DNA from 2 places in the Bradyrhizobium sp. USDA 4541 genome. Region 2 is predicted to be linked to the other one. Evidence: riboswitches for the same ligand, from Rfam matches in the RefSeq annotation. Region 2 holds a riboswitch; the other holds the start of a gene.
The links. A riboswitch is a leader RNA that binds a small molecule or an ion and turns the genes downstream of it on or off. The one in region 2 is predicted to bind glycine.
Positions count from the first base shown of each region.

Region 1: another riboswitch for glycine. It lies ahead of gcvT (glycine cleavage system aminomethyltransferase GcvT); the one in region 2 lies ahead of J2R80_RS23895 (D-amino acid dehydrogenase).

Region 1 covers NZ_JALJZF010000001.1:4,904,199-4,910,862, forward strand. Annotated here, with positions in the region: gene gcvP (aminomethyl-transferring glycine dehydrogenase) at 1-2,789, opposite strand, end outside; gene gcvH (glycine cleavage system protein GcvH) at 2,813-3,178, opposite strand; gene gcvT (glycine cleavage system aminomethyltransferase GcvT) at 3,198-4,343, opposite strand; glycine riboswitch at 4,485-4,573, opposite strand; gene alaS (alanine--tRNA ligase) at 4,776-6,664, shown strand, end outside.
Region 2 covers NZ_JALJZF010000001.1:5,070,907-5,077,570, forward strand. Annotated here, with positions in the region: gene J2R80_RS23880 (ABC transporter ATP-binding protein) at 1-644, opposite strand, end outside; gene J2R80_RS23885 (ABC transporter permease) at 786-1,673, opposite strand; gene J2R80_RS23890 (ABC transporter permease) at 1,677-2,618, opposite strand; gene J2R80_RS23895 (D-amino acid dehydrogenase) at 2,779-4,137, opposite strand; glycine riboswitch at 4,203-4,317, opposite strand; glycine riboswitch at 4,321-4,427, opposite strand; gene J2R80_RS23900 (M20/M25/M40 family metallo-hydrolase) at 4,520-5,650, opposite strand; gene J2R80_RS23905 (ABC transporter substrate-binding protein) at 5,916-6,664, shown strand, end outside.

The sequences.
Region 1 (6,664 bases), 170 kb from region 2:
ACCGGGCTCCAGTATTTGTCCGAGCGCGACACGCCGGCCGGGAAGCAGCCCTCGGCGCGGGTGTAGGCCCGGTTCCAGACATCGTCGGCGATGTCGTGCACGGTATGCGGCGCGTGGCGCAGGGGCGAGGCCTCGACCTTCCAGCGGCCCTTCTCGATCTCCGCGATTTCGTCGCGGATCGCGATCATGGCGTCGCAGAACCGGTCGATCTCGAACTTCGATTCCGATTCCGTCGGTTCGATCATCAGCGTGCCCGCCACCGGGAAGCTCATGGTCGGCGCGTGGAAGCCGTAGTCGATCAGGCGTTTTGCGATGTCGTCGACGGTGACGCCGCTGGTCGTCTTCAGCGGCCGCGGATCGACGATGCACTCATGCGCAACGCGGCCGCGCTCGTTGCGGTACAGCACCGGAAAGTGCGGCTTCAGCCGTGCGGCGATGTAGTTGGCGTTGAGGATCGCGATCTCGGTGGCGCGCGTCAGACCTTCGCCGCCCATCATCAGGATGTAGATGTAGGAGATGGTCAGGATCGACGCCGAGCCAAACGGCGCGGCCGACACCGGGCCGATGGCGTGCGCAGTTGCCCCGTCGGTTGCGGGATGGCCCGGCAGATAGGGCGCAAGATGCGCCTTCACGCCGATCGGGCCCATGCCGGGGCCGCCGCCGCCATGCGGAATGCAGAAGGTCTTGTGCAAATTGAGATGGCTGACATCGGCGCCGTAATCGCCGGGCCGCGACAGTCCGACCTGCGCGTTCATGTTGGCGCCGTCGAGATAGACCTGGCCGCCATGGGCATGCACGATGTCGCAGATCTCGCGGATATGCTCCTCGAACACGCCGTGGGTCGACGGATAGGTGATCATGACCGCGGCAAGGTTGGCGGAGTGCTTCTCCGCCTTGGCGCGAAGATCATTGACGTCGACGTCGCCGCGCGCATCGCACGCGACGACCACGACCTCCATGCCGACCATCGCAGCCGAGGCCGGATTGGTGCCGTGCGCGGAGGAGGGGATCAGGCACACCTTGCGGTGCGGCTCGCCGCGCGCGAGGTGATAGCCTCGGATCGCCAGCAATCCGGCATATTCGCCCTGCGCGCCGGAGTTCGGCTGCAGCGAGACCGCGTCATAGCCGGTGATGTCGCACAGCCATTGCTCCAGCCGCTTGAACAGCGCGTGATAGCCCTTGGCCTGATCCGCGGGCGCGAACGGATGCAGATTGCCGAACGCCGGCCAGGTCAGCGGGATCATCTCCGTGGTGGCGTTGAGCTTCATCGTGCAGGAGCCGAGCGGGATCATCGCGCGGTCGAGCGCGAGGTCACGATCGCTGAGCTTGCGCATGTAGCGCAGCAGCTCGGTCTCGGAACGATGCGTGTTGAATACCGGATGGCTGAGGAAGGCGCTGGTGCGCCGCAGCTCCTTCGGCAGCGCCTCGTGCGCACCGGCCTCGATCTCGGCATAGCTGAGCTTGCCGCCGAACACGCGCCACACCGCCTCGACCGTCTCCGGCGTCGAGGTCTCGTCGAGCGCGATGCCGAGCGTGGTCGCGCCGATGCGCAGATTGATCCGCTCCGCCTGCGCGCGGGTGACGAGCTCGATCTGCTTGCTACCAGCCTCGACGGTTACGGTATCGAAGAACGCTTCGCTGGTCGGCGCGAAGCCGAGCTTGCGCAGGCCGGCCGCGAGCACGGTGGCGCGGCGATGCACGCTGCGTGCGATATGGGTCAGGCCCTCGGGACCGTGATAGACCGCATACATCGAGGCGATCACGGCGAGCAGCACCTGCGCGGTGCAGATGTTCGAGGTCGCCTTCTCGCGGCGGATATGCTGCTCGCGGGTCTGCAGCGCGAGGCGATAGGCGGGCTGCCCACGCGAATCCACCGAGAGGCCGACGATGCGGCCGGGCAGCGAGCGCTTCAGCGTGTCGCGCACCGCCATATAGGCGGCGTGCGGTCCGCCATACCCCATCGGCACGCCGAACCGCTGCGCCGAGCCGATCGCGATGTCGGCGCCGAGCTCGCCGGGCGAGGCGAGCAGCGTCAGCGACAGCAGGTCCGCCGCGACGATCGCAAGCGCGCCCTTGGCGCGCAGCGACGCGATGGCAGGCTTGAGGTCGCGTACCGCGCCCGATGTGCCCGGATATTGCAGCAGCGCACCGAGCACATCGGCGTTGTCGAGCTCGGTCAAGGGATCGCCGACCACCAGCGCCCAGCCCAGCGGCGCGGCGCGCGTGCGCATTACCGCCAGCGTCTGCGGATGCACCTCCTTGTCGACGAAGAACACCTTCGCCTTGACCTGCGAGTGCCGCTCGGCGAGCGCCATCGCTTCCGCCGCTGCCGTCGCCTCGTCGAGCAGCGAGGCGTTGGCGACGTCGAGCCCGGTGAGATCGCAAATCATGGTCTGGAAGTTGAACAGCGCCTCGAGCCGGCCCTGGCTGATCTCCGGCTGGTACGGCGTATAGGCGGTGTACCAGGCCGGGTTCTCCAGAATGTTGCGCTGGATCACGGCGGGCAGGATGGTGCCGGAATAGCCCTGGCCGATCAGCGAGGTGAACACCTGGTTCTGCGCGGCGAGCTCGCCCATATGCGCGAGCGCCTCGGTCTCGCTCAGCGCCCGGCCGAGATCGAGCGGCGCCTTCTGCCGGATCGACGCCGGCAGCGTCTCGTTCATCAGCGCCTGCAGGCTCGCGGCGCCGACCGTCTCCAGCATCGCGTTGACGTCGCGCGGCGACGGTCCGATGTGGCGGCGGACGAAATCGGTGGCGGCTTCGTTGATCGGCTTGAAGGGCGCGTTCATGACGTGATCCTCGGAGTGATCCTTTAGGCGGTGTGCGCGGCGTAGGCGGCCTCGTCCATCAGGCCGCCGAGCTCGCCCTTGTCGGCAATCTTCAGCTTGAAGAACCAGGCCTTGCCGCCGGCGTCGGAATTGACCAGCGCGGGCTCGGCGGCGAGCGCGTCGTTGACCTCGACCACCTCGCCGGAGATCGGCGCGTAAACGTCGGAGGCGGCCTTGACGGATTCGACGACAGCGGCGGCCTCGGCCTGCTTCAGGCTGCGGCCGACCTTGGGCAGTTCGACGAACACGACGTCGCCGAGCTGCGACTGCGCATAGTCGGTGATCCCGATTGTGGCGACGTCGCCCTCGATGCGGAGCCATTCGTGGTCGGACGTGTACAGCGTCGTCATGGGGTCGATCCTTTGGCGTTCAGCGTTTGTAGGTATTGGGGACGAAGGGCGTAGCGGCGACTTTCAGCGGCAGCCGCTGGCCGCGCACTTCGGCGAAAACGGTGGTGCCGACGGCGGAAAGGGCCGTGGGCAGGTAGCCCATCGCAACCGGCGCATTGAGGCTCGGGCCGAAGCCGCCCGAGGTCACCTTGCCGATCTGCTCGGTCGAGCCGGCATCGGCGAACAGCGCGGCGCCTTCGCGCACCGGTGCGCGGCCGTCAGGCTTCAGGCCGACCCGTCGGCGCGCAGCGCCATCTGCGAATTGCGCGAGAATTTTGTCGGCGCCGGAGAAGCCGCCGGCGCGGGCGCCGCCGCTGCGGCGAACCTTCTGCACCGACCATTCCAGCGCGCCTTCGACCGGCGTCGTCGTGGTGTCGATGTCATGGCCATAGAGGCACAGCCCGGCTTCGAGCCGCAGGCTGTCGCGCGCGCCGAGCCCGATCGGCAACACGTCGGGATTGTCGAGCAGCGCGGTGACCAGGGCTTCCACCTTGTCTGCGGGCACGGAAATCTCAAAGCCGTCCTCGCCGGTATAGCCGGAGCGCGAGACGAAGCAGTCGACGTCACTGAGCCGGCGCGGACCGGCATCCATGAATTTCATCGAACCGACATCTGCACAAAGTTTCGCCAACGCCGATTCCGCTTTCGGGCCCTGCAGCGCGATCAGCGCGCGGTCGGCCAGCGAGATGATCTCGCAGGCGTCGGAGAGATTCGCGCGCAGATGCGCCTCGTCCTCGGCCTTGCAAGCGGCGTTGACCACCAGGAACAGGTGATCGCCGAAATTCGCCACCATCAGGTCGTCGAGCAGGCCACCGTCATTATTGGTGAATTGCGCGTAGCGCTGCCGTCCCGGCGCGATGCCGACGATGTCCTGCGGCACCAGTTTTTCCAGTGCGAGCGCGGCATCCGCGACCTTGCCGGATTTGGCCTTCAGCACGAGCTGGCCCATGTGCGACACATCGAACAGGCCGGCTTCCTTGCGGGTGTGCAGGTGCTCCTTCAGCACGCCAGCCGCGTATTGCACCGGCATGTCATAGCCGGCGAACGGCACCATCTTGGCGCCCCGCGCAAGGTGCAGCGCGTGCAGCGGGGTCTGTTTCAGCGGGGAGGTTTCGCGCGCAAGCATCACAGGGCCCTCGCGGTTCCCGCCGGGGACCTATTTCCCCTTGAGAAACCTGCAGAAAGCCCCATCTGTCGCTGTGCCTGAGAGTATTATCCCGTCGGCGGACGCATCGGGGCGAACCCCAGCGTCTCTTTCCAGATGTCAGACGTCACGCGGTCCTTTTGCCTGAGAGTTTCCGGGGCGGTTGCTCCTTCGGCGCCGGCGGTAAGGCCGGTCTCTCCCGACGTGACTAGGTATAGGTAGGTAGAAAACACGGCGCCACCAAGACTGTCAACGCAGCTGCAGCAACTATCCAATGGGCTTTGTGCTGCCGCGGCAAGCCCATGATCCGCCTGCACAGTTTCTGGACACCGCAGCTGGCAATGTCTAAAAGCGTTCGGCCGGAAAATGACGCCTTTTTGCGGCTGGCCGGCCACTTTTTCCGATTGGATGAACATGAGCAGCGTCAACGACATCAGGTCGACATTTCTGAACTACTTCAAGGCGAACGGGCACGAGATCGTGGCCTCGTCGCCGCTGGTGCCGCGCAACGACCCGACCTTGATGTTCAACAATGCCGGCATGGTGCAGTTCAAGAACGTCTTCACCGGGATCGAGAAGCGTCCCTATCAGCGTGCCACCACGGCGCAGAAATGCGTGCGCGCCGGCGGCAAGCACAACGACCTCGACAATGTCGGCTACACCGCGCGCCATCTCACCTTCTTCGAGATGCTCGGCAACTTCTCGTTCGGCGATTACTTCAAGGAGCGCGCGATCGAGCTGGCCTGGAACCTGATCACGAAGGAGTTCGGGCTGAAGAAGGACAAGCTGCTCGTCACCGTCTACCACGACGACGACGAGGCGGCGGGCCACTGGAAGAAGATCGCCGGCTTCTCGGATGACCGCATCATACGGATCGCGACCTCGGACAATTTCTGGGCGATGGGCGATACCGGCCCGTGCGGGCCGTGCTCCGAAATCTTCATCGATCGCGGCGAGCACATCTGGGGCGGTCCGCCGGGCACGCCTGAGGAGGACGGCGACCGCTTCCTGGAGTTCTGGAACCTGGTGTTCATGCAGTACGAGCAGGTGACGAAGGAGGAGCGCGTGGCGCTGCCGCGTCCCTCGATCGATACCGGCATGGGCCTGGAGCGCATGGCGTCGATCTTGCAGGGCGTCGAAAGCGTGTTCGAGAGCGACCTGTTCCGCAACCTGATCGATGCGGCATCGTCGGCGCTCGGCCATGGGCCGAACGCGCGGAACGTGGCGTCGTACCGGGTGATCGCGGACCATCTGCGTTCGTCGGCTTTCCTGATCGCCGATGGCGTGCTGCCGTCGAACGAGGGCCGCGGCTATGTGCTGCGCCGGATCATGCGCCGCGCGATGCGCCATGCGCAGCTGCTCGGCGCGAGCGAGCCGCTGATGCATCGGCTGGTCTGGGCGCTGGTCCGCGAGATGGGCCAGGCTTATCCGGACTTAGTGCGCGCTGAGAAGCTGATCGAGGAGACGCTGCGGCTGGAAGAGACGCGGTTCCGCAAGACCCTGGTGCGCGGATTGTCGCTGCTCGACGAGAAGAGCGCCGGCCTCAAGAAGGGCGACATGTTCGACGGCGACACCGCCTTCACCCTGTACGACACCTTTGGTTTCCCGCTGGACCTGACCCAGGACGCGTTGAAGTCGCGCGGTATCAGCGTCGACCAGGCGGCGTTCACCGACGCGATGGAGCGCCAGCGCATCAAGGCGCGTGCGTCCTGGGCGGGCTCCGGCGAGGCGGCGAGCGAAGCGATCTGGTTCCCGCTGCGCGAGAAGCTCGGCGCGACCGAGTTTCTGGGCTACGAGACCGAGAGCGCGGAAGGCGCGGTGACGGCGCTGATCAAGGACGGCGCCGAAGTCGCGAGCCTCAAGGCCGGCGAGAGCGGCGCGATCGTCTTGAACCAGACGCCGTTCTACGGCGAGTCCGGCGGCCAGGTCGGCGACACCGGCGTGCTGACCGGGGAGGGCGTTAAGTTCCGCGTCACCGACACGCAGAAGAAGGCCGGCGATCTCTTTGTGCATCTCGGCACGGTGGAGCAGGGCACGCTCGGTGTCGGCACCGCATTACAGCTCGAGGTCGACCACACCAGGCGCTCGTCGATCCGCGCCAACCATTCGGCGACGCATCTGTTGCACGAGGCGCTCCGCCAGGTGCTCGGCGATCACATCGCGCAGCGCGGCTCGCTGGTGACGCCGGACCGGCTGCGCTTCGACTTCGTGCATCCGAAGCAGATCACGCCGGAAGAGCTCGCCCGGATCGAGGACATCGCCAACGATGTCGTGCTGGAGAATGACGAGGTCACGACCCGGGT
Region 2 (6,664 bases):
TGGGTGATAAACAGAACCGCGGTGCCGTGATCGCGTTGCAGGTCGCGGATCAAGGTGAGGATCTGCTTCTGAGTGGTGACGTCGAGCGCGGTGGTCGGCTCGTCCGCGATCAGGAGCTTCGGCTCCAGCACCAGCGCCATCGCGATCATGATGCGCTGGCGCTGACCGCCCGAGAGGCGGTGCGGGTAGGAGGAGAAGATGCGCTCCACGTCCGGCAGCCGCACATGCTCCATCATCGCCAAAATCCTCTGGCGCCGTGCGCGGGCATCGAGATCTGTGTGGGCGCGCAGCACCTCGTCGATCTGGCGGCCTACCGGCACCACGGGATTGAGCGCGGTCATCGGCTCCTGGAAGATCATCGCCATCCGCGTGGCGCGGAGTTGCCGCAGCCGCCGGTCGCTGGCGGTGAGCAGTTCCTCGCCGACCAGTTTGACGCTGCCGCCAGACGGCACCAGCGTGCCCTTCTGCTGCAGGCCCATCACGGTGAGCGATGTCACCGACTTGCCCGAGCCGCTTTCGCCGACCAGGCACAGCGTCTCGCTTTCACGTACCTGCAGCGAGAGGTCGTCGATGATGCGATGCGCATCCGCCTTGCGGCCGAGGCCGACGACGAGATTGCTGATGTCGAGGACGACGTTGGTCATGTCAGGGTCTCTTGGCGCTGCGAAGGAATTTACCCACTGTCATTCCGGGATGGTGCGCCAGCACCAGACCCGGAATCTCGAGATTCCGGGTTCGATGCTTCGCATCGCCCCGGAATGACGGCTTCAGAAGAGCTGAAGCCGTCACTTGCCCTCACGCTGCTTCATGCGGGGATCGAGCGCGTCGCGGGCGGCGTCGCCGATCAGGTTGACGCTGAGAATGGCGATCGAGAGCAGCAGCCCCGGCCAGAAGATCAGCGACGGCTTGACCTGGAAATAGGCGCGGCCCTCGGCCATGATGTTGCCCCATGTCGGCGTTTCCGGCGAGATGCCGGCGCCGAGGAACGACAGGATCGCCTCGGTCAAGATCGCGGACGCGCAGACATAGGTGCCTTGCACGATCAGCGGCGCGATGGTGTTCGGCATCAAATGCCGCCACATGATCTTCGGCAGGCTGGTGCCGAGCGAGATCGCGGCCTCGACATAAGGTTCCTCGCGTGCGGTCAGCACCACCGAGCGCACCAGCCGCGCCACGCGCGGGATCTCGGGGATGGTGATCGCGACCATCACGGTCCAGATGCTGGCGCCCGAAAGCGACACCACGGCGATCGCGAGCAGGATGGCGGGGATCGCCATCAAGCCGTCCATCACGCGCATCAGCACCGCATCGACCCAGCGGAAGAAGCCGGCGACGAGGCCGATCAGAAGGCCGATGGCGATCGAGCAGACGGCGGCGCCGAGCCCGATCACCAGCGAGATCCGTGCGCCGTAGATGATGCGCGACAACAGGTCGCGGCCATAAGCGTCGGTGCCGAGCAGATATTGCGCGCTCGACGGCTTCAGCCGCTGCGACGGCGTCAGCAGCAGAGGATCGTGCGGCGCAAGCAGCGGCGCGAAGATCGCCATCAGGATGATGAGGGCGAGGCTGATCGTCGCAACCGCGATGATCGGCGTCGACGTCAGGAAGCCGAACTTGACGCGGAACGGCCGGGTGACGGGAAGCGAGGATTCGGGAAGGGTTTCGATCGCCATTGCTCAGTACCGGATACGAGGATCGAGCAGGGTGTAGGCGAGGTCGATCAACAGATTGACCGCGACGTAGATACCCGACGTCAACAGGATCATCGCCTGGATCACCGGATAGTCGCGCGCCAGCACCGCATCGACGGTGAGGCGGCCGATGCCGGGCAGATTGAACACGCTCTCGGTGACGACGACGCCGGAGATTAGCAGCGCGAAGCCGGAACCGATCACCGTGATGACCGGCACGGCGGCGTTGCGCAGCGCATGGCGCAGCAGCACACCGGTCTCGCCGATGCCCTTGGCCCGCGCCGTGCGCACGTAATCCTCGCCGAGCACATCGAGCATCGAGGCCCGCGTCATGCGTGCGATCAGCGCGACATAGATGAAGGAGAGTGTGCAGGTCGGCAGGATGAGGCGCTGGAAGAACGGACCGAAGCCGGCCGAGATGCTCTTGAAGCCCTGTACCGGAACCCAGCGCAGATCAATCGCAAAGATCTGGATCAGCACATAGCCGATGACGAACACCGGCACCGAGAAGCCGAGCACGGAAAGCCCCATCACGAAGCGGTCGATCCAGGTGCCGTGCTTCCACGCCGCGATCACGCCGAGCGGCACCGCCACCAGGATCGAGAGGATGATGGTGGCCAGCGCGACCGAGATCGAGGGCTCGAGGCGCGGGACGATCATTTCGAGGATCGGCTTGTTCGAGATCAGGGAGACGCCGAGGTCGCCGTGCAGCAACTTGGCGATCCAGGTGTAGAACTGGATGTAGATCGGCTCGTTCAGACCAAGCGAGGTCCGAATGCGTTCGAGCTGTTCGGGAGTCGCGTTGTCGCCGGCGAGGATGGCGGCCGGGTCGCCCGGCGTCAGCCGCAGCAACAGGAACACGAACAGAGCCACCACGCCCATCACGGGAATGGCGGCGAGGATGCGGCGAAGCAGATATCCGAGCAAATTTGATCCGTTGGGTTGTGGTCGATGAAGTCCCCAGCGGGACCGTTGCACACCAGACCGTAGCACAGATGGTAGCAGACTCACGGTAGAACTTGAGCAAGTCCCATGCCATCGGTGCTGCGGATTTTGCGGTGCAGCTAATCAGTCCTGTTGGCCGCGATTATTCCTCCGGTGAAGTTTGAAGCAGTCCACTGGAAGGTGGATTGATTTCAGCTTTGCGCGCGTCGGCGGGCACGTCGAGCCCGGCACCGAACGTCGGCGCCATCGGCGGCGTGTCGAGGTCGCGCCAATCGTCGATCGCCTGGGCCACCATCTGCGCCGTCGCCGCCGACAGTGTCCAGCCAAGATGACCGTGGCCCGTATTGTAGAACACGCCCGGAATCCGTCCGGCGCGAACCACCGGCATCATGTTCGGCATCATCGGGCGCAAGCCCGCCCATGGCACGACTTTCGACGTGTCGATCTCCGGGAAATGATGCCGCACCCAGTCCACCAGCGGTTGAATGCGATCGGCGCGAATGTCGCGGTTGAAGCCGTTGAACTCGGCGGTGCCGGCGACGCGGAAGCGGTCGGCGCCGAGCCGGCTGGTGACGATCTTCGCAGCTTCATCGAGCAGGCTGACGGTTGGGGCCGCATTCCGGCTTTGCGGCGCATCGAGCTGCACCGTGATCGAATAGCCCTTCACCGGATAGACATTGACGCGGTCGTTGAGCAGGCTGGCGAAGTGGCGGCTCGCCACGCCGGCGCAAATCACGATCCCGTCCGCCTGTAGCTGCTGGCGCGTCGCGACCGCAGCATCATGTGAAGCAGCTTCGTTCCAGCCGATGCGGAAGCCGTCATCGCCGTGTGCGATCGTGTCGACGTCGGCTTCATGGACGAAGCTCGCGCCACGGCGGATGCAGGCGTCGGCAAGCCCACGCGTGAATTTGTGAATATCGCCGGTCGCGTCCGACGGCGTGAAGAAGCCGCCATAGCAGGTTGTCTGCAGCGCGGGTTCGATGACGCGGATCTCGTCCGGGGTCACCGGCCGGCGGTCGAGCCCGCCTTGCTGCAGCAGCGTGTTGACCTTGAGGCCGGCTTCGAAGCCGGCCCTGTCGTGATAGACGTGCAGGATGCCGCGGCGTTCGAGATCGAAGGCGATGTTTTCGCGCTCTGCGATCGAGAACAGATGCTTGCGCGCTTCGATGGCGAGCTTCGTGGTCTCGATGGTGTTGCCGCGATAGCGCGTGATGTGGCCTACGAACTCGCCGATCCAGGAATATTTGTGCCAGCTCGGCTTCGGGTTCATCAGCAGCGGCGCGTCGCTTCTCAGCATCCAGCGCAGCCCCTTGAGGATGGTCGCGGCGCTGTTCCACACCTCGGCGTTGCTGGCGGAGAGTTGTCCGCCATTGGCGAACGAGGTTTCCATCGCGGCGTAGCGATGCCTGTCGAGGACAGTCACCTTGTAGCCGCGTTCAAGCAGGGCATAGGCCGTCGTTACGCCGGTGATGCCGGCGCCGATGATCGCGATGTGTGGCATGATAGTTGTCAGGCTCCCGTGGGTAAGAGTCGCCGAACCGCCGGTGAAACCGGCATCGGCGCCCCATCTGTCACGGTACCTGAGAGCTTGATCCGCATCGGGCTGTGGCCAGAAGCGAACTATCCCCTTCGGTGGACGTCATGGCCCTTGATGTGCGGCCATGTTCGTCTCTCTCCAGATCGTCCTGACGATACAGTCCTTTTGCCTGAGAGTTTCCGGGGCGGTTGCTCCGTCGGCGCCGAAGCCAACAACACGATTGTTGTCGCTTCGATCTCTCCCGCATCGTCGCGTTGGACGGCCGGACCGTAGGCGAAGCCTCAAAAATGGACAAGGCTAAATTTCGATCCGGCAGTGCCAACGTGTTGTGCAGTGCAAATCGATGTCAGTCCAGCGTCGCCAGCAGTGCCGCCATCAGGCGGCCGCGTTCGGCGAGGCTGTCGACCTCGATGTGCTCGTTGAGCGTATGTGCATCGGCGCCGCGAACGCCAAGGCCGTCGAGCGTGGGGATGCCCATCGCGCCGGTGAAGTTGCCGTCTGAGCCGCCGCCGGCGCTGCCGTGCGGCAGATCGAGACCCATCGCTGCAGCAAGGCCTTTTGCCTTTTCATAGAGCGCCATGGTGCCCGCATCGGGCTCCCACACCGGGCGGGTGACGCCGCGCGTCACCTTGAAGGTCACGTCGTTGGCGGTGCCCGACAGTGCCAGCATGCGCTCGACGCCACGGTCGAGATCGGCCTGGCGCTTGGCCATGCTGAGCGCTTCGCCGGTACAGGTCGTCGCGACGCAATTGACCCACTGGCCGCCATGCACGATGCCGACCGAGAAGGTGCAGTCCTCGGTGGTCATGCCGTCGATGGCGATGATCTGCCGCGCCATCTCGCGGATCGCGGAGCGGCCGGAAGACAGCGTTGCGCCGGCATGGCTGGGCTTGCCGGTGGCTTCCAGGTTGAAGCGCGCGATCGCATAGCGGCCGGTGACGACGCCGTTGTTCGGACGGCCGGGCTCCGGCACCAGCACATATTTGTTGCGCGCGGCTTCCGCCTCGATGATGTCGCGCGTCGACGGCGTGCCGACCTCTTCGTCGGGGGTGAACAGCACGGTGATCGGCAGCGGAGTCGTAAAGGAGGCGCGCGCCAATTGCCTGATCGCCTCGATCGACAGGTAGTTGCCGCCCTTCATGTCGAAGATGCCCGGCCCGAAGCACTTGTTGCCTTCGCGCCGCCACTTCAGCTTCTCGATGGTGCCGACGGGGTGAACGGTGTCCAGATGGCCGGCGATCAGGATGCCGGGCTGGCCTTGTTTCGGATGGGGAAAACGGGCGCGGACGCAGCCCGCGAAGCCCTGGCGTCCGGCGATGCGCTCGATCGTCGCACCCATGATCGCCATCTCGCGGGCGGCGAGATCGAGCATGCGTTCGACCGCGGCGGCGTCCCAGGTCGGGCTTTCGCATTCCACCCAGCTGCGCAGGCCCTGCAGCATCGTTTCGGAATCAAAGGGGAGATTGGCGGGGTTCATCGTTGTTCTCTCTTGTTGTTCTGACGGCGCCGGCATCGCGCGCGCGTTACGAAAATCTCAGCCGACGATTTTGTAAAGCCAAAATCTGGCGCGCGGCCTCATTCGTTTGTGTACGTCCGATGCGACCTGAAACCGATTGACGCGCTTGGCGCTTGGTGCAAGTCTCGATTTCACAAGCCATACAGCATGTTAGTTCGCCTAAATAACGAACCACATGCATAACGAATAAGCCGGCTTTGACCAGTTACACGTCAGGAGAGATTGCATGTTCCCTATCTCGCGTTGGAAACACCGCACGCTAGCGGCCGCGTTGACGGCGCTCGCGCTGTCGTTCGCGCCGCAGGAATTGTCATTCGCGCCGCAGGCGATGGCCGCGGGCAAGACCATCACCGCGGTGATGCACTCGGATCTGCGCGTCATCGATCCGATCATGACCACGGCCTACATCACCCGCGATCATGGCTACATGATCTATGACACGCTGCTGGCGACGGATTCCAATTTCAAGATCCAGCCGCAGATGGCGGACTGGAAGGTTTCCGACGACAAGCTGACCTACACGTTCACGCTGCGCGACGGTCTGAAGTGGCACGACGGCGCGCCGGTCACCGCGGAAGACTGCGTCGCCTCGCTGCAGCGTTGGGGCAAGGTCGACGGCATGGGCCAGAAGCTGATGGACTTCGTCGCGAGCCTGGAGGCGACCGACGCCAAGACCATCACGCTGAAGCTGAAGGAACCCTACGGCCTCGTGCTGGAATCGATCGGCAAGCCGTCATCGCGCGTGCCGTTCATGATGCCGAAGCGTCTGGCCGAGACGCCGCCGGACAAGCCGATCCCGGAACAGATCGGCTCCGGACCGTTCAAATTCGTGCAGGCGGAATTCCAGCCGGGCGTGAAGGCGGTCTATGAGAAGAACAAGGACTACGTGCCGCGCAAGGAGCCGGCGAGCTGGACCGCAGGCGGCAAGGTGGTCAAGGTCGACCGCGTCGAGTGGGTCACGATGGCCGATGCGCA